3 regions of the Streptomyces sp. NPDC006655 genome follow, and region 2 is predicted to be linked to each of the others. Evidence: riboswitches for the same ligand, from Rfam matches in the RefSeq annotation. Region 2 holds a riboswitch; each other region holds the start of a gene.

Region 1 (6,132 bases), on a different contig from region 2:
GTTGCGGGGCGGTCTCCCAGGCCGGTGGTGTGCTGCTGGTCGAGACGATCCGCAAGACCGGCCTGGGCCAGGCGATATCGGATGCTGCGGGCCGAGCCGGCCGGGTTCGGGCCAGTGGCCTCCGATCCGACGGTCTCCCGACCGATCGACACTCTGGGCGCGGCCGGTCCGAAGGCCCTGACTGCGATCAGGACCGGGCGGGCACAAGTACGGGAACACGTCTGGAAGTTGGCCGGAGCCGCCGCGCCGGACGCCGACGGGCAGGCGACCGTGGACCTCGACGGGGTGCTGGTGGTCGCGCACTCCGACAAGCAGGATGCTCCAACTCCCCGCCCCCGGCTGACCAGCCGTCCACCCGTCCCGACGACCAGCACCACCCCACCCGGAGCAGTGGAACCCGGCGCCCACCCGACGCGACACCCGGGCCGCCACCATGCCCACCATCAGCCACCGAAAGCGAAACGGTCCACCGACTCCGTCGGCGGACCGTCATGCAAGATCGAGGCCAGATGGGGCAACGGGGCTACCTGACCCCCGTATCTACCCCATATCTATCGGCCTCGTCCCCATGTCCAGCGTCCAGTAGTGGCCCCACGGACCTCCTTGATAATGACTTACGCCAGCTCTTTTCGTTTCGCACCTGAGGATTGCGTTTCGGTGCCCCCAACCCCATTCCTCGTCGTGCTGCATCCAGGCCCTAACTGCCTCCTCTGGCGTCTCGTACCCTACGGCTACATTCTCGGCACGCCAGACGATGAAACTCCTCTGATACATTGGCTCGCCGTCTTCCCAAACCAGCTTCCCGCTAGGGCCACGGTGCATGTTCAGGTCGGCAACCACCCAGGCTTTGTCCTGATCTTTCAAATAGTCGTTGTGGGAACTGGCAGTGTCTGTCAGCCCGTGCGAGGAGAAGAACTTGTACCTGCACCCAGCCATGAGGGCGCCCTGGGTATTTCCGAGAGGTCTGTACTTATCCAGTTCCGGATGTTGACGCGCCTCGTTAATCAAATCCCAGAACAGCTTCTCCTCGGGAGTTGCTATGAGTACATACCACAGCGGGTATGGATCAGGGTCGATCCGTGGATGTACTGGATGCGCCATGGCGAACTTCTTTCACTCGTCAGCGAAAGGGCTTATTGAGACTCGCCGGACAAAGAGCGGGCCGAGGAAAGGCGGATGGTCTGCATGACCGTTCAACGAGTAATGAACAGTGCTTGTACGCCCGTTGGCGGAAGCCAGACTCCCCTGGTTCGTGGCTAGCCTCCTGCACTTGCTTCCCATTATCGGTGGACCTGCGGTTCCACGCACATTGGCGGCAGCAAGGCAAACGTAAGCGGACAGCGACGAGACAGCGGTCGGACGTGTGGCCGCAGGCGGCCATGCGGCACCTGGTGGGCAGCCCACAAGTGATCACCCTGGGCCGTCCCTGGGCCGTCCGCAGCCGATCAGCGACGACCGGTGATGACCGCCAGCGGCAGTTCCAGCAGCCGACAGCCGCAGGCCACCCGAGTGGATCTGCGACACTGGTACCACCATGCCCAAGCCCGGAGAACTCACTTTCGTCGCCCCGCGCGGAGCCAAGAAGCCGCCGCGGCATCTCGCCGACCTCTCGCCCGCCGAGCGCAAGGACGCGGTGGCCGAGGCCGGGGAGAAGCCGTTCCGTGCCAAGCAGCTCTCGCAGCACTACTTCGCGCGGTACGCGCACGACCCCGAGCAGTGGACGGACATCCCGGCCGGCTCCCGGGACAAGCTGCGGGAGGCCCTGTTCCCGGAGCTGATGACCGTCGTACGGCATCTGTCCACGGACGAGGGCACCACCCGCAAGACGCTGTGGCGGCTGTTCGACGGCACGCTCGTCGAGTCGGTGCTGATGCGCTACCCGGACCGGGTGACCATGTGCATCAGCTCGCAGGCGGGGTGCGGGATGAACTGCCCGTTCTGCGCGACCGGGCAGGCGGGTCTGGACCGGAACCTGTCCACCGCCGAGATCGTCCACCAGATCGTCGACGGTATGCGGGCGCTCCGGGACGGGGACGTCCCCGGAGGACCGGCGCGGCTCTCCAACATCGTCTTCATGGGGATGGGCGAACCGCTCGCCAACTACAAGCGGGTGGTCGGCGCCATCCGGGCGCTGACCGACCCGGCGCCCGACGGACTCGGCCTCTCGCAGCGCGGGATCACCGTCTCCACCGTCGGACTCGTCCCGGCCATCCACCGGTTCGCCGACGAGGGCTTCAAGTGCCGGCTCGCGATCTCCCTGCACGCCCCCGACGACGAACTGCGCGACACCCTCGTCCCGGTCAACACCCGGTGGAAGGTGCGCGAGGTCCTCGACGCCGGGTTCGAGTACGTGGAGAAGAGCGGCCGCCGGCTGTCCATCGAGTACGCGCTCATCCGGGACATCAACGACCAGGCGTGGCGCGGTGACCGGCTCGGCCGGCTGCTCAAGGGCAAGCCCGTGCACGTCAACCTCATCCCCCTGAACCCCACCCCGGGCTCCAAGTGGACCGCCTCGCGGCCCGAGGACGAGAAGGCGTTCGTCGAGGCGATCGCCGCGCACGGGGTGCCCGTCACCATCCGGGACACCCGTGGTCAGGAGATCGACGGGGCCTGTGGTCAGCTCGCGGCCACCGAGCGGTAATCTGAGGGCCGCAGGTACATCTTCATATTCCGACAGGGGAGCGCCACAGCGCTGAGAGTGCGGCGATCGGGCCGCAGACCCTCTGAACCTCGCCCAGGTCATTCTGGGTAGGAAGTTCGGTCATCACTCAAGCTGTTGCGCCCTGCCCGCGAGCCCCGTGCTCACGGGCAGGGCCGCGTCTCTTCCTGGTCCACCCCAGGAGGAAAACACCAGTGCACACCAGAACCCTCGTGGCCGCGGCCGTCGGGCTCGGTCTCGTCACGCTGTCCGCGTGCTCGTCGACGGGCACCGGCGCCGACTCCAAGACCGTCACCCTGGTCAGCCACGACTCGTGGGCCGTCTCCAAGAACGTGCTCAAGGACTTCGAGAAGCAGTCCGGCTACCGGGTGAGGGTCCTCAAGGACGGCGACGCCGGACAGGCCGTCAACAAGGCGATCCTGACCAAGGACAACCCCCAGGGCGACGTCTTCTTCGGCGTCGACAACACCCTGCTGTCCAGGGCGCTCGACAACGGGTTGTTCCAGCCGTACGAGGCCAAGGGCCTGGGCCAGGTCGGTGCGGCGTACCAGCTCGACGCCGCAAAGCACCGGGTGACGCCCATCGACTACGGCGACATCTGCGTGAACTACGACAAGGCGTACTTCAGCCGGCACAAGCTGACCCCACCCACGTCGTACGCCGATCTCGTCAAGCCGCAGTACAAGAACCTCCTCGTCACGGAGAACGCCGCCACCTCCTCGCCGGGCCTCGGGTTCCTGCTCGGCTCCGCCGCCCGGTACGGGGACGGCGGGTGGCCGGACTACTGGAAGAAGCTCAAGGCCAACGGCGTGAAGGTCGTCGACGGCTGGGAGCAGGCCTACAACGAGGAGTTCTCCGGTTCGGCCGGCGGCAAGAAGGCCAAGGGCGACCGGCCGCTCGTCGTGTCGTACGCCTCCTCGCCGCCCGCCGAGGTCATCTACGCCGACCCGAAGCCCAGCACCGCCCCCACCGGTGTCGCCACCGGCACCTGCTTCCGGCAGATCGAGTTCGCCGGTCTGCTGAGCAACGCCGGGAACACCAAGGGCGGCAAGGCGCTCATCGACTTCCTGGTCTCCAAGGAGTTCCAGCAGGACATGCCGCTCAACATGTTCGTGTACCCGGTGGTCAAGGGGGCCGCGGTGCCCGCCGAGTTCACCGAGTACGGTCCTGCCGCGCAGGACCCCGCGACCATGGCGCCCGACAAGATCGCCGCCAACCGTGACCAGTGGGTCAAGACGTGGACGTCACTCGTACTGAAGTGAGCGCCGGCCGGCGGGCGGGCGCGGCGCGGCTCGGGCTGATGCTCCTGCCCGTCGCGTTCTTCGCGGTCTTCTTCGCCTGGCCGGTCGCGGCGATCGTCGCCCGGGGCCTGAAGACCGACGCCGGCTGGCGGTTCGGGCGGATCACCGAGGTCGTCGGGCAGTCCGACATCCGGCACGTGCTGTGGTTCACCACCTGGCAGGCGCTCGCCTCGACCGCGCTCACCCTGCTGGTGGCGCTGCCCGCGGCCTACGTCTTCGCCCGCCTCGACTTCCCGGGCAAGCAGGTGCTGCGGGCTGTCGTGACGGTCCCCTTCGTCCTGCCGACGGTCGTGGTGGGGACCGCCTTCCTCGCGCTCGTCGGGCGGGGCGGTCTGCTGGAGGAGTGGTGGGGCGTACGGCTCGACACCACCGTCTGGGCCATCCTGCTGGCGCACGTCTTCTTCAACTACGCGGTGGTCGTGCGCACCGTGGGCGGGCTGTGGTCGCAACTCGACCCACGCCAGGAGGAGGCCGCACGGATGCTCGGCGTCTCGCCGGCGGCCGCCTGGCGCAAGGTCACCCTGCCCGCGCTCGCGCCCGCCGTGGCCGCCGCCGCGCTGATGGTCTTCCTGTTCACCTTCACCTCCTTCGGCGTGGTGCAGATCCTCGGCGGCCCCACCTTCGCCACCCTCGAAGTGGAGATCTACCGGCAGACCTCCGAGATCTTCGACCTCTCCACGGCCGCCGTCCTCACGATCGTCCAGTTCGTCGCGGTCGGCGCGATCCTCGCCGTGCACGCGTGGACGGTACGGCGCCGGGAGAGCGCGCTGCGGCTGGTGGACCCGTCGGTGACGGCACGCCGGCCGCGCGGGGCCGGCCAGTGGGCGCTGCTCGCCGGGGTCCTCGCGACCATCGCCCTGCTCCTCCTCCTGCCGCTGGCCGTGCTGGTGCGGCGCTCGTTCGACGGCGGTCTCGGCTACTACCGGGCGCTGGGCGACCCCGACGGCGGCACCTTCCTGGTCGCGCCGATCGAGTCGGTCGTGAACTCGCTGGAGTACGCGGCCGCCGCCACCGCCATCGCGGTCGTGATCGGCGCACTGGCCGCCGCCGCGCTGGCCCGGCGGGACGCGGGACGGCTGGTACGGGGGTTCGACGCGCTGCTGATGCTGCCGCTCGGGGTGTCCGCGGTGACCGTCGGCTTCGGGTTCCTGATCGCGCTGGACAAGCCGCCGCTGGACCTGCGGCAGTCCTGGATCCTGGTCCCGCTCGCGCAGGCGCTGGTCGGCGTCCCCTTCGTGGTGCGGACGGTGCTCCCGGTGCTGCGGGCCGTGGACGAGCGGCTCCGGGAGGCGGCGGCCGTGCTCGGCGCCTCGCCGTGGCGGGTGTGGCGGGAGGTCGACCTGCCGATGGTGCGGCGGGCGCTGCTGATCGCGGCGGGCTTCGCCTTCGCGGTGTCGCTGGGCGAGTTCGGGGCGACCGTGTTCATCGCCCGGCCCGACAACCCGACGCTGCCGGTCGCGGTGGCCCGGCTGCTGTCCCGGCCCGGTGATCTCAACTACGGGCAGGCGATGGCTCTTTCGACGATTCTGATGGTGGTGTGCGCGGTGGCGTTGCTGGTCCTCGAACGGCTGCGGACCGACCGGACGGGGGAGTTCTGATGCCGCTTCTCGAACTGGACGCGGCGACCGTGCGGTTCGGCGCGCGCGCCGTGCTCGACACGGTGGACCTGGCGGTCGCCGAGCACGAGGTGGTGAGTGTGCTCGGGCCCAGCGGGAGCGGCAAGTCGACGCTGCTGCGCGCGGTGGCGGGGCTGCAACCGCTCGGCGCGGGGCGGGTGGTGCTCGACGGCCAGGACCAGGCGCGGGTGCCGGCGCACCGGCGGGGGGTCGGGCTGATGTTCCAGGACCACCAGCTGTTCCCGCAGCGGGACGTGGGCGAGAACGTGGCCTTCGGGCTCCGGATGCGGGGGGCCGGGACGGAACAGCGGGCCGCGCGGGTGGCCGAACTGCTGGAGCTGGTGGGGCTGCCGGGTGCCGCGCGGCGGGCGGTGGCGGGGCTTTCCGGCGGTGAGCAGCAGCGGGTGGCGCTCGCCCGGGCGCTGGCACCCCGGCCGCGGCTGCTGATGCTCGACGAACCGCTGGGGCAGCTCGACCGCTCGCTGCGGGACCGGCTGGTGGTGGAACTCCGCGAGCTGTTCGGACGGCTGGGCACCACCGTGCTCGCCGTGACCCA
Region 2 (5,719 bases):
GACGAACTGGAGGCGGAACGCGCCGCCAACGACGGTGCCTACCTGCAGTTCCTGCGCGAGCGGAACATGTCGGTCGGCCTCTACGCCCTGGACGCGGGCGAGCGGGACCCTCAGCAGCCCCACAGCCAGGACGAGGTCTACTTCGTCGTCAGCGGCCGTGCCTCGATCACCGTCGGCCTGGAGACCACGCAGGTCGCGCGGGGCAGCGTGGTGTACGTGCCGGCCGGGGTGGCTCACAAATTCCACCACATCAGCGAGGACCTGAGGGTCCTGGTCGTCTTCTCTCCGCCTGAGGCCTGACCCCGGTCCTCGGGGTTCCCTAGGGGACGGGTCAGGGGAGGACAAGGGATCCGAGGCCCCCGGACGGCCCCTTCGCGGCTCTAGCATCGAGTGCAGGACATCGCATCGTGCGGGACGCACGAGACCTACGTGCCGAGCGCACGAGAAAGCTGAGGACAGGGCAATGCGAGAGATCTTCACGGGTCTGCCGTGGTGGGTGAAGTGGATCGCGGTGCCGGTCATCGCACTGGTGGTGTTCGGCGGCCTGATCGGCGCGATCGTCGGCTTCCTGGCCTATCTGCTCTTCAAGCTGCTGATCTTCGTGGCGCTGGTCGGCGGACTGATCTACATCGTGCGGAAGTTCATGTCGAACTCCTCGTCGAAGAGCGACTGGTGAGGACCGGGGGAATCGGTGGCCGGTAACACGAATCACCGGTTCCCTCGGGCGAGGGAAGTTTCCTCCAACGGGCCGACCGGAAGCGACGACAGACGGTTAGATTCGCTGACCCCCTCGCGCTCCGGGAGCGACTCTTGGCCACGCTTGACGCCGCCTCAGTACCCACGGAACACCGCCCACCCCCCGCCCGACGCAGTTCCACCACACCCCCCGTACAGCGGCCGGCCACCCAGGCCGACCCCGCACAGCCGCATTCGGCCACTCTCATCGGCTCCGTGCAGCGCGCCATGCGTCTGCTGGAATGTGTCGCCGAGCACGAACACGGCGCCCCTGCCAAACAACTGGCCCGTGAGACCGGCCTCGCCCTGCCCACCGCCTACCACCTGCTGCGCACCCTCGTGCACGAGGGATATCTCCGCCGTGACAAGGGCCTGTTCTTCCTCGGCGAGGCCGCCGAGCGGCTGAGCAGCAGCGGAGCGCAGCAGAAACGTCGCAGCGCGGTCGTCGACACCCTCGCCCACTGGCGGGACGCGATCGGCGTGCCGGTCTACTATGCGATGTACCGGGACGGTGAGATCGAGGTCGTGTGCGTCTCCGACTCCCCGGCTGCCCCGGCGGTCGAGGAATGGGCGGACTTCCGCGAGACCGCGCATGCGCACGCCATCGGCCAGTGTCTGCTCTCCCAGTTGGACGAGGCCGCCCGCCGCGACCATCTCGACCGGTACCCCGTGCAGACGCTCACCCCGTACACGGTGCGTGACAGCCACGCCCTGTTGCGCAGGCTCGAGCGCACCCGCCGGATGGACCCGGTGGTCGAGCGCCAGGAGTACACGCTGGGGACGGTGTGCGCCGCCATTCCCATCACCGCGGGGACCACAGCCGCCACCATGGCCATCTCCCTCCCGCTGCACCAGGCCGACCGGCTGCTGCCCGCGGCACGGCAGCTACAGGCCGAGGTCGGACGGCACCTGGGTTCCCTGGCCATCGCTATCAGTATCTGAAAACTCACTCCTTGTGATCTCCCGAGTACTTTCAGCAAGATTTGACCACTATCAAAGGGGTAAACCCGGCCAGTCGGCGTCATATGACGGGGTAGGCGATGCGCGAGTCCGTACAAGCAGAAGTCATGATGAGCTTTCTCGTCTCGGAGGAGCTCTCCTTCCGCATCCCCGTGGAGTTGCGCTACGAGACCTGTGATCCGTATGCCGTGCGGCTCACCTTCCATCTCCCCGGAGACGCTCCGGTGACCTGGGCCTTCGGTCGTGAGCTGCTGATCGACGGGGTGGGCCGGCCGTGTGGCGAGGGTGATGTGCATATCGCGCCCGCCGATGCGGAGGTGCTGGGTGAGGTGCTGATCCGCCTTCAGGTCGGGTGCGACCAGGCGATGTTCCGTTCCTCGGCGCCCCCACTGGTGGCCTTCCTCGACCGTACGGACAAGCTGGTGCCGCTCGGCCAGGAAGGCGCGCTCGCCGATTTCGACGCCCATCTGGACGAAGCCCTGGACCGCATCCTGGCCGAGGAGCAGAGCGCCGGCTGAGACGCCGTGGCCATGGGGGAAGGTCCCTCCACCCGAGCCGGACGAGAACACGCAGGAACGCTTCTGCGTGCTCCTGTGACTTCGTCGGCGCTTCCGGGCACGCCGTCAGTGCTTCCGGCGCCGCCCCCGTCCGCCGCGCGCCGGAGTCCCCACGGCCGCGATCGCCTCCGTGCCCGGCCGGTCGGCCGACACCACCAGGGCCGCCAGCAGCGTGGTGACCGGTACCGAGGCCACCAGGCCGATCGAGCCGACCAGGGTGCGCACGACCTCCTCGGCCACCAGCTCACTGTTGGCGACCGTCGTCACGCTGCTCTGCGCGATGGAGAAGAGGAGCAGCAGCGGCAGCGCCGCGCCCGCATAGGCCAGCACCAGGGTGTTGACGACGGAGGCGATGTGGTCGCGGCCGATGCGGATGCCCGCCCGGTACAGCCCGCGCCAGCCCATCGTCGGGTTGGCCTCGTGCAGTTCCCAGACGGCCGACGTCTGGGTCACCGTCACGTCGTCCAGCACGCCCAGCGAACCGATGATGACGCCGGCCAGCAGCAGACCGCTCATGTCGATCGACGGGTACAGGCCGTGGATCAGCCCGGTGTTGTCGTCGGTGTTGCCGGTGAGCGCCGCCCAGTCGATGAACTCGGAGCCGAGCAGGCCGATCAGGCACAGCGAGACCAGTGTGCCGAGCACCGCCACGGAGGTACGGGCCGACAGGCCATGACACATGTACAGAGCGATCAGCATGATGGCGCTCGACCCGACCACCGCCACCAGCAGCGGATTCGAGCCCTGCAGGATCGCCGGCAGGATGAACAGGGTCAGCACCATGAAGCTGACGGCCAGCGCGACCAACGCCATCACCCCGCGCAGCCGGCCCACCACCACGACGGCGAGCGCGAAGATCCCGGCCAGCAGCGCCATCGGGAACTTCCGGTTCACATCGGTGACCGAGTACTGCAGGTCCTTCGGTGCCGAGGGCTCGTAGGCGACGACGACTTTCTCGCCCTGGTGCAACTGCCGTGACTGGTCGGGCTGCACGATCTCGGTGAAGGTGCGGCCCCTGTCCTTGCCGGTGTCGACCCGGACCGTGGCCTTCTTGCAGGTGCCACCGTCCTCCTGCTTGCCGGTCCCTCCGCCGGTGGTCGAGAGGTCACCGGCCGAACCGCCTCCCGAGGCGTTGACCGACTTGCAGCTGACCGAGACGACCTTGGCGACCGTGGCCGCCTGCGTCTGCCGGTCGAAACCGACACCGGTGCGCTCGTGCGGCGGGGCGCCGCCGGGCCACAGCACGACCAGGCCGACCACCACCGCGGCGGTGAAGGGAATCAGGATCGCCGCGATGACCTTGCGCAGATGCTTCGAGACGGGTGCGGCGGGACCATGGCTGTGCGAGTGGCCGTGCCCGCCACCGGCTCCGCCGTGTCCATGGTCGTGACCGGCACCGGCCGTCCGATCAGGAGCGTGCCCATGAGCGTGCTCCTGGCCGGACCCGTGTCCGTACTCGGCATGTCCGGCACCGGCACCGTGGCCACCCCGGCCCGGTCCGCCGTCCCCTGCCGCGCCGTTGCCGCGCCGTGGGTCGGGAGGCGGATAGGGGGGCTGCTGTGTCGTGGTCACCGCCCGATCATCGCAAGAACGGCAGGGGCCCCCTGTTCACCGCGCCCGAATTGACGCTAGCGTGGAGGCACCTTTGCACACGCGGGAGCTCGGAGCACCGGGCTGAGAGGGCGCTGACCTCCGTATTCGCGATGTTTCACGTGGAACAAGTGAACTTCCACAGGGAACACCGCTCGACGGAAGCCGCTGCGTCGACCGCCGAACCTGTTACCGGGTAATGCCGGCGTAGGGAGTAGGTCTCATGGCCAACAAGGACGCACGCACGCCTGTCTCCAACCAGGACGAACAGCCCTCCAGGGGCGAAACGCCACGCGAGGCCGGGAAGTCCGTGGGCTGGCACAAGGGGTATGTCGAGGGCTCGCGCCCCGACCTGCGAGTGCCGGTCCGTCAAGTGCACCTCACCAACGGGCAGTCGGTCACCCTCTACGACACCTCGGGCCCGTACACCGATCCGCTCGTCGAGACCGACGTCCGCCGGGGACTGCCCCCGTTGCGGGAGAACTGGATCATCGCCCGCGGTGACACCGAGGAGTACGCGGGCCGGCCGGTCCGTCCCGAGGACGACGGGATCAAGCACACCGCACCGCGCGGCGGTCTGCGCAACCTGGACGCGGTCTTCCCGGGACGTCCGCGCCAGCCGCGCCGGGGCCGGGCCGGAGAGGCGGTCACCCAGCTCGCGTACGCGCGCCGCGGCGAGATCTCGCCCGAGATGGAGTACGTGGCCATCCGGGAGAACGTCGCGCCGGAGGTCGTCCGTGCGGAGATCGCGGCGGGGCGGGCTGTGCTGCCGGCCAACGTCAACCACCCGGAGATCGAGCCGATGATCATCGGTAAGCGGTTCCTGGTGAAGGTCAACGCCAACATCGGCAACTCGGCGGTCACCTCCTCCATCGAGGAGGAGGTGGAGAAGATGACCTGGGCGACCCGCTGGGGCGCCGACACGGTCATGGACCTCTCCACCGGCCGCAACATCCACACCACCCGTGAGTGGGTGCTGCGCAACTCCCCCGTCCCCATCGGCACGGTGCCGCTCTACCAGGCCCTGGAGAAGGTGGACGGCCGGGCCGAGGAGCTGACCTGGGAGATCTACAAGGACACGGTCATCGAACAGGCCGAGCAGGGCGTGGACTACATGACCGTCCACGCGGGCGTCCGGCTGCCGTTCGTCCCGCTCACGGCGAATCGCAAGACCGGCATCGTCTCGCGCGGTGGGTCGATCATGGCGGCCTGGTGTCTCGCACACCACAAGGAATCGTTTCTGTACGAGAACTTCGAGGAACTCTGCGAGATCCTCGCCTCCTACGACGTCACGTACTCGCTGGGGGACGGCCTGCGCCCCGGCTCCATCGCGGACGCCAACGACGAGGCACAGTTCGCGGAACTCCGCACGCTCGGGGAACTCAACCGGATCGCCAGGCGTTTCAACGTACAGACCATGATCGAGGGCCCGGGCCACGTCCCGATGCACAAGATCAAGGAGAACATCGACCTTCAGCAGGAGATCTGCGATGAAGCTCCGTTCTATACGCTCGGCCCGCTGACCACGGACGTCGCACCGGCGTACGACCACATCACCTCCGGTATCGGTGCCGCGATGATCGCCTGGTGGGGCACGGCCATGCTCTGCTACGTCACACCCAAGGAGCATCTGGGCCTGCCCAACCGGGACGACGTGAAGACCGGCGTCATCACGTACAAGATCGCGGCTCACGCGGCCGACCTCGCCAAGGGACACCCGGGTGCGCAGGAATGGGACGACGCCCTCTCCGACGCCCGCTTCGAGTTCCGGTGGGAGGACCAGTTCAACCTCGCCCTGGACCCGGTCACGGCCCGCGAGTTCCACGACGAGACCCTCCCGGCGGAGCCGGCGAAGACCGCCCACTTCTGCTCCATGT
Region 3 (6,132 bases), on a different contig from region 2:
ACGCTCACCGAGCAGGGGTGCGATGTCACCCGGCGGGCGATCACGGTGGTCCAGGGCCTGCTGGACCAGATGCTGGAGCCGCTCGGGGGACAGCACGGCCCGCACGCCCGCCGGCTCACCCACGACCTCGTGACCCTGCTCGACGCACCTCTTGATCCGCACACCGAGAACGAGAAGGAGCAGTCATGACCACCACCACCGCACCTGCCCTGAACGCCCGTGTCATCGCGTTGGCGCACCACGCCCCGCGAGCCCTCCTGGAGGGCGTGTTGACCCGCTACGGCATCACGTTCCACCAGAGCGTCACACTCCGGGCCGCCGTGGTCGCCGGTGCCTCCGTCGACCGTGACGGGCTCGTCGCCGAGGTCACCGGCGCGCTGAAGACCGACGAGGCGACCGTGCACGGCGTGATCGAGGAGCTGACGGCCGCGGAGCTGCTGGAGGCGCACGAGTCCCGGCTCCACGTCACGTCCACCGGCCGGGACCTGTACGAGCGCACCTCCGCCGAGAGCGCGAAGATCGCCGCCCGCCTGTACGCCGGCATCCCGGAGCAGGACCTGGCAACGGCGGCCCGCGTCCTGACCCTGATCACAACCCGCGCGAACAACGAACTGACCGAGCCCTGACCCGAGCCCACCCCCGACACCAGGCCCCCCACACGGAGGGTCCCCTCCCGCGCCCCACTTCCCTGAAGCCGTCGACGGCGGTTCGCCCCCACGGGAGAGTTCTGCCTGTCAACGCACGGTTTCGGGTGGTGCGTGGGTGGGAGAGCACCGCCGGGGTCAGAACGCGGGGCGCTCCGGATCGAGCACCGCCATGCCCTCCGCGGGAGAGGACGCCTCCGCGAAGTAGCGCCGGGGAATGCGCCCCGCCAGCCGGGCCAGCCGCCCCGCCTCCACCCCGGCCCGCATGGCCAGCGCCATCCGCTCGGGATCCCGCGCCCGCGTCACGGCCGACGCCAGCATCACCCCCGCGCACCCCAGCTCCATCGCCGCCGCCACGTCCGACGCCGTACCGGCCCCCGCGTCCAGGATCACCGGCACGCGCGCGTGCTCCACGATCAGCTGGAAGTTGTGCGGGTTGCGGATCCCGAGCCCCGACCCGATCGGCGACCCCAGCGGCATCACCGCCGCGCACCCCACGTCCTCCAGTTTCCGCGCCAGCACCGGATCGTCGTTGGTGTACGGCAGCACCGTGAACCCGTCGTCCACCAGCGTCTCCGCCGCGTCCAGCAGCTCCACCGGATCCGGCAGCAGCGTCCGCTCGTCGGCGATGACCTCCAGTTTCACCAGCGAGGTCCCCAGCGCCTCCCGCGCCAGCCGGGCGGTCAGCACCGCCTCCCCGGCGGTGAAGCACCCCGCCGTGTTCGGCAGCACCCCGATCCCCAGCCGTTCGAGCACCGACAGCACGGAACCCCGTACCCCCGGGTCCACCCGCCGCATCGCGACCGTGGTCAGCTCCGTCCCGGACGCGACGAGCGCCCGCTCCAGCACCTCCAGGCTGGGCGCACCCCCGGTACCCATGATCAACCGGGAGGAGAAGGTCGTACCCCCCAGCACGAAAGGATCGTCGGCCACGGCGCTCAGCCTCCCTGCACGGCGGTCAGGACTTCCACCCGGTCGCCCTCGGCGAGACCCGTCGCCGGCCACTGCGCACGCGGTACGACGGTCTCGTTGACGGCCGCGGCCACCCCGGACGGCGCGGCCGTCAGGGACTTCACGAGCGTGTCGAGAGCGGTGCCCGGGGCGATCTCCCGGCGCTCCCCGTTGACGGAGATGTTCATGCGGTCTGCTCCACGAGTGCGTCGAGAACGGGGCCGAAGCGCCTGGGCGTGAACGGACGGGCCTCCGCCGGCAGCTCGCCGCCGGCCAGCAGCTCCGCCATCACGTCCCCCGTGACCGGCGTGAGCAGCACCCCGTTGCGGTAGTGCCCGGTGGCCAGCAGCAGCCCGTCGAGGCGGGTCGGACCGAGCAGCGGCGCGTTGTCGGGGGAGCCGGGGCGCAGCCCGGCCCGGGTCTCGGTCAGCGGCAGCTCGGTGAGGCCGGGCACCAGCTCGTGGGCGTCCCGCAGCAGCTCGTAGACACCGCCCGCCGTGACGGTCGTGTCCCAGCCCAGCTCCTCGCTGGTCGCGCCGACGACCAGCTCGCCGTTCTCCCTGGGCACCAGGTAGACACTGCCGCCGCGCACCACGGCCCGCACGGTCCGGCTGAGGAACGGCCTGTGACGCGGCGGCACCGTCAGCCGCAGCACCTGCCCCTTCACGGGCCGCACCGGCGGCAGCACGTCGTCGGGCACCCCGGCCAGCCGCCCGCTCAGGCTCCCGCCCGCCAGCACCACCTGCCCGGCGCCCAGCGTCCGTCCCGCGCGCGTGACGACGCCGGCCGCCCGCTCCCGTACGACGTCCAGTCGCTCGGCCCAGTCGCGGTCGAAGGCCACACCGGCCCGCTCGCACGCCGTGACCAGGGCGGCCGCCAGCCGGCGCGGGTCGATCTGGTGGTCGCCGTCGACCCGCAGCCCGCCGCGCACCCCGGGCGCCAGCATCGGCTCCAGGCGTCGGCACTCCCGCCCGGACAGCCACTCCGAGTCGAGCCCCGACTGCCGTTGCAGGGCGTGCAGTTCCCGCAGGTGGGCCCGGTCGTCGGCGTCCAGGGCGACCGCGAGCGTGCCGCAGCGCCGGTAGCCGAGGTCCTGGCCGGTCAGCTCGGTCAGCTCGGCGGCGAAGCCGGGATAACGGCGGGCGGAGGCCAGGTTGAGCCCCAGCAGGGTCTGCTCGCCGTGGTGCAGCTCGGTGACCGCGGCCAGCATCCCCGCCGCGACCTGCGCGGCCCCGCCGCCGGGCGCCGGGTCGACCACGGTGGTGGCGAGCCCGCGCTGAGCCGCCCGCCAGGCCGTGACCAGGCCGATGATCCCGCCCCCGATGACGAGGACGTCGGACGTACGTGAGGACATGGGCGTCCAGCCCCTCCCTTCGCCGGCATGACCCGGATCAGGTTCGTACGGTCGGAGGCCGCCAGCCTCCCTCTCAGCCCGGTGCGTCCGGGCTCCCGCGTGTGCTTGTACGTCCGCCACCCTAGCCCGAGTCGTCCGGCGCGGTAAGGACGCCCTCGCCGGGCGCTGTGCAACAGGTCACGCGGCACGCCCCCTGACTGACTCTTTGTCAGTTGTCTATCGTTCTTGTCCATGGTGATCAGGTGAGCGGGCAGACGCAGCGACAGGGCACGTCACAGGAGCGGCGCGTGGTCGTCGTGGGCGCGGGCATGGCCGGGGTGCAGACCGCCGTCGCCCTGCGCGAGCGGGGATTCACGGGCACGGTCACGCTGATCGGCGCCGAGCCGCACCAGCCGTACGACCGGCCGCCGCTCTCCAAGGCCGTGCTGCTCGGCAAGGCGGAGGGCTCGGCCTTCGAGGTCGACTTCGAGGCGCTCGGCATCGAGCTGGCGCTGGGCCGCGAGGCGGTCGGCGTGCGCACCGCCGACCACGAGCTGGACACCGAGGCGGGACCGGTGCCGTACGACGTCCTGGTGCTCGCGACCGGCGCCGAGCCGATCAGGCTGCCCGGCACCGAGGGGGTGCCCGGCGTCCACCTGCTGCGCACCCTGGACGACGCCGAGCGGCTGCGGCCGGTGCTCGCCCGGCAGCACGACATCGTGGTGGTCGGTGCGGGCTGGATCGGCGCCGAGTTCGCCACCGCCGCGCGTGCCGCCGGCTGCGCGGTGACCGTCGTGGAGGCCGCCGACCGGCCGCTCGCGGGAGCCCTGCCCGCCGACGTCGCCGCGCCGATGACCGCCTGGTACGCCGACAGCGGCACCGAACTGCGCACGCACGCGCGCGTGGCGCGCGTCGAACCCGGTGCGGTGGTCCTCGACGACGGCACGCGGGTCCCCGCGGGCGCCGTCGTGGTCGGCATCGGCGCCCGCCCCGCCACCGGCTGGCTGGCCGGCTCCGGCATCGAGCTGGGTGCCCACGGCGACGTGGTCGCCGACGACCGTCTGCGCGCCGGCGCGCCGGACGTCTACGCCGTCGGCGACTGCGCGTCCTTCCCGTCCGGCCGCTACGGCGAACGCCTGCTGATCCATCACTGGGACAACGCCCTCCAGGGGCCGCGCACGGTGGCCGCCAACATCCTCGGCGAGTCCGACGCCGTCTACGACCCGGTGCCGTACTTCTGGTCCGAACAGTTCGGCCGCTTCGTCCAGTACGCGGGTCACCACGCGTCCGCCGACCGGATGATCTGGCGCGGCGACCCGACGGGCCCGGCATGGAGCGTCTGCTGGCTCCGCGACGACCGCCTGGCGGCCCTCCTGGCGGTAGGCCGCCCCCGAGACCTGGCCCAGGGGCGACGGCTGATCGAGGCGACCACCCGTATGGACCCCGAGGCCCTGTCCGACCCGTCCCGCCCCTTGAAGAACGCGACCGCAGCGCCCCGATAGGGGCGCTGGGGGCACCCCCGGCCGAAGGCTGGGGGAGGAACTGCGCGACCAGCCCCCACGACGCCGCACCCGAAACGCGACCTGTCCCGGCCCCACCCATCGCGGCCCACCTGGCGGAGCGCCTACCCTGGACCCGTGACCGAGATTGACGCAAACATCGATGCTCTCGTCCCCGCCTGGCTCACCCTCCCCGACATCGCGGAGATGCTCGACGTCGAGGTGACCCGCGTGCGGCAGCTGGTCAAGGAGGGCCAGCTCATCGCCGTCCGCCGCGGTGAGAACAGGGCACTGCACGTTCCCGCCGCCTTCATCGACGGGAACAAGGTCGTCAAGGGCCTGGCCGGCACCCTGACGCTGCTGCGGGACGACGGCTTCAACGACGAAGAGATGCTGGAGTGGCTCTTCACCCCCGACGAGACCCTGCCCGGCACCCCCGCGCAGGCGCTCAGCGAGAATCGCGGCACGGAGGTGAAGCGTCGCGCCCAGGCGCTCGCCGTCTGAGGCAACCGGCAACGACACCACGGGGGACCCGACGATGACCGACACCGCCCGCGCCCGGCTGGCCGACGCCCGCCTCTACCTGTGCACGGACGCCCGGAAGGAGCAGGGCGACCTCGCCGAGTTCCTGGACGCGGTGCTGGCGGGCGGTGTCGACATCGTGCAGCTGCGCGACAAGGGCATGGAGGCCGCCGAGGAACTGGCGCACCTCGCCGTCCTCGCCGAGGCCTGCGCCCGGCACGGCAAGCTGCTCGCGGTCAACGACCGCGCCGACGTGGCCCATGCCGCCGACGCCGACGTGCTCCATCTCGGCCAGGGCGACCTGCCGGTCGCGGCCGCCCGCGCGATCCTCGGCCAGGACGTCCTCGTCGGCCGGTCCACGCACACCGAGGCGGAGGCCGCCGCGGCGGCGGTCCAGGACGGCGTGGACTACTTCTGCACCGGCCCCTGCTGGCCCACCCCCACCAAGCCCGGCCGGCCCGCCCCCGGGCTCGACCTGGTGCGGTACACCGCGGCCCTGGGCACCGAGCGCCCCTGGTTCGCCATCGGCGGCATCGACCTGGGCAACCTCGACCAGGTGCTGGAGGCGGGCGCCCGCCGCGTGGTGGTCGTCCGCGCGCTCACCGCGGCCGACGACCCGGGCGCGGCGGCGGCCGAGTTCGCCAAGCGCCTCCGGTCGGCATGACCCGCCCCGGGACCCTCACCGGGGCATGATGTCCGAAAAACTGTCCAGTATCCGGACGCGGGATCGGCAATTCGGGCAAATATCCCGAGTGTGGTTGGGTGTCCGTCCGCCCCTGACTAACCTGCGGGTATGGCCCTAGGAACCGCGTCCACCAGGACTGACCGCGCACGCACCGTGCGCGACATGCTCGCCACCGGCAAGACCACGTACTCCTTCGAGTTCTCGGCGCCGAAGACCCCCAAGGGCGAGCGGAACCTGTGGAGCGCGCTGCGGAGGGTCGAGGCGGTCGCCCCCGACTTCGTCTCCGTGACCTACGGCGCCGGCGGGTCCACCCGCGCGGGCACCGTCAAGGAGACCCAGCAGATCGTCGCCGACACCACCCTCACCCCGGTCGCCCACCTCACCGCGGTCGACCACTCGCTGGCCGAGCTGCGCAACATCATCGGCCAGTACGCGGACGCCGGGATCCGCAACATGCTCGCCGTGCGCGGCGACCCGCCCGGCGACCCGATGGGGCAG

What was found. Region 2 has a riboswitch for thiamine pyrophosphate ahead of thiC (phosphomethylpyrimidine synthase ThiC). Riboswitches for the same ligand answer to the same signal wherever they lie in the genome.
Region 1: linked by a shared signal. The riboswitch ahead of AB0958_RS20485 (thiamine ABC transporter substrate-binding protein) and the one ahead of thiC (phosphomethylpyrimidine synthase ThiC) in region 2 are both predicted to bind thiamine pyrophosphate.
Region 3: linked by a shared signal. The riboswitch ahead of thiO (glycine oxidase ThiO) and the one ahead of thiC (phosphomethylpyrimidine synthase ThiC) in region 2 are both predicted to bind thiamine pyrophosphate.

Annotation. Positions count from the first base shown of each region.
Region 1 covers NZ_JBEYJU010000033.1:580-6,711, reverse strand. The annotation lists partial or broken gene AB0958_RS20500 (IS1380 family transposase) at 1-321, shown strand, start outside; gene AB0958_RS20495 (CAP domain-containing protein) at 541-1,101, opposite strand; gene rlmN (23S rRNA (adenine(2503)-C(2))-methyltransferase RlmN) at 1,535-2,641, shown strand; TPP riboswitch at 2,666-2,773, shown strand; gene AB0958_RS20485 (thiamine ABC transporter substrate-binding protein) at 2,854-3,921, shown strand; gene AB0958_RS20480 (iron ABC transporter permease) at 3,960-5,558, shown strand; gene AB0958_RS20475 (ABC transporter ATP-binding protein) at 5,558-6,132, shown strand, end outside.
Region 2 covers NZ_JBEYJU010000011.1:468-6,186, reverse strand. The annotation lists gene AB0958_RS08880 (cupin domain-containing protein) at 1-300, shown strand, start outside; gene AB0958_RS08875 (DUF5326 family protein) at 464-676, shown strand; gene AB0958_RS08870 (IclR family transcriptional regulator C-terminal domain-containing protein) at 952-1,677, shown strand; gene AB0958_RS08865 (SsgA family sporulation/cell division regulator) at 1,776-2,213, shown strand; gene AB0958_RS08860 (YibE/F family protein) at 2,319-3,824, opposite strand; TPP riboswitch at 3,896-4,073, shown strand; gene thiC (phosphomethylpyrimidine synthase ThiC) at 4,066-5,719, shown strand, end outside.
Region 3 covers NZ_JBEYJU010000003.1:158,720-164,851, reverse strand. The annotation lists gene AB0958_RS02860 (MarR family transcriptional regulator) at 1-189, shown strand, start outside; gene AB0958_RS02855 (MarR family transcriptional regulator) at 186-626, shown strand; gene AB0958_RS02850 (thiazole synthase) at 783-1,577, opposite strand; gene thiS (sulfur carrier protein ThiS) at 1,583-1,783, opposite strand; gene thiO (glycine oxidase ThiO) at 1,780-2,949, opposite strand; TPP riboswitch at 2,947-3,058, opposite strand; gene AB0958_RS02835 (FAD-dependent oxidoreductase) at 3,192-4,430, shown strand; gene AB0958_RS02830 (Rv2175c family DNA-binding protein) at 4,566-4,931, shown strand; gene thiE (thiamine phosphate synthase) at 4,966-5,613, shown strand; gene metF (methylenetetrahydrofolate reductase [NAD(P)H]) at 5,743-6,132, shown strand, end outside.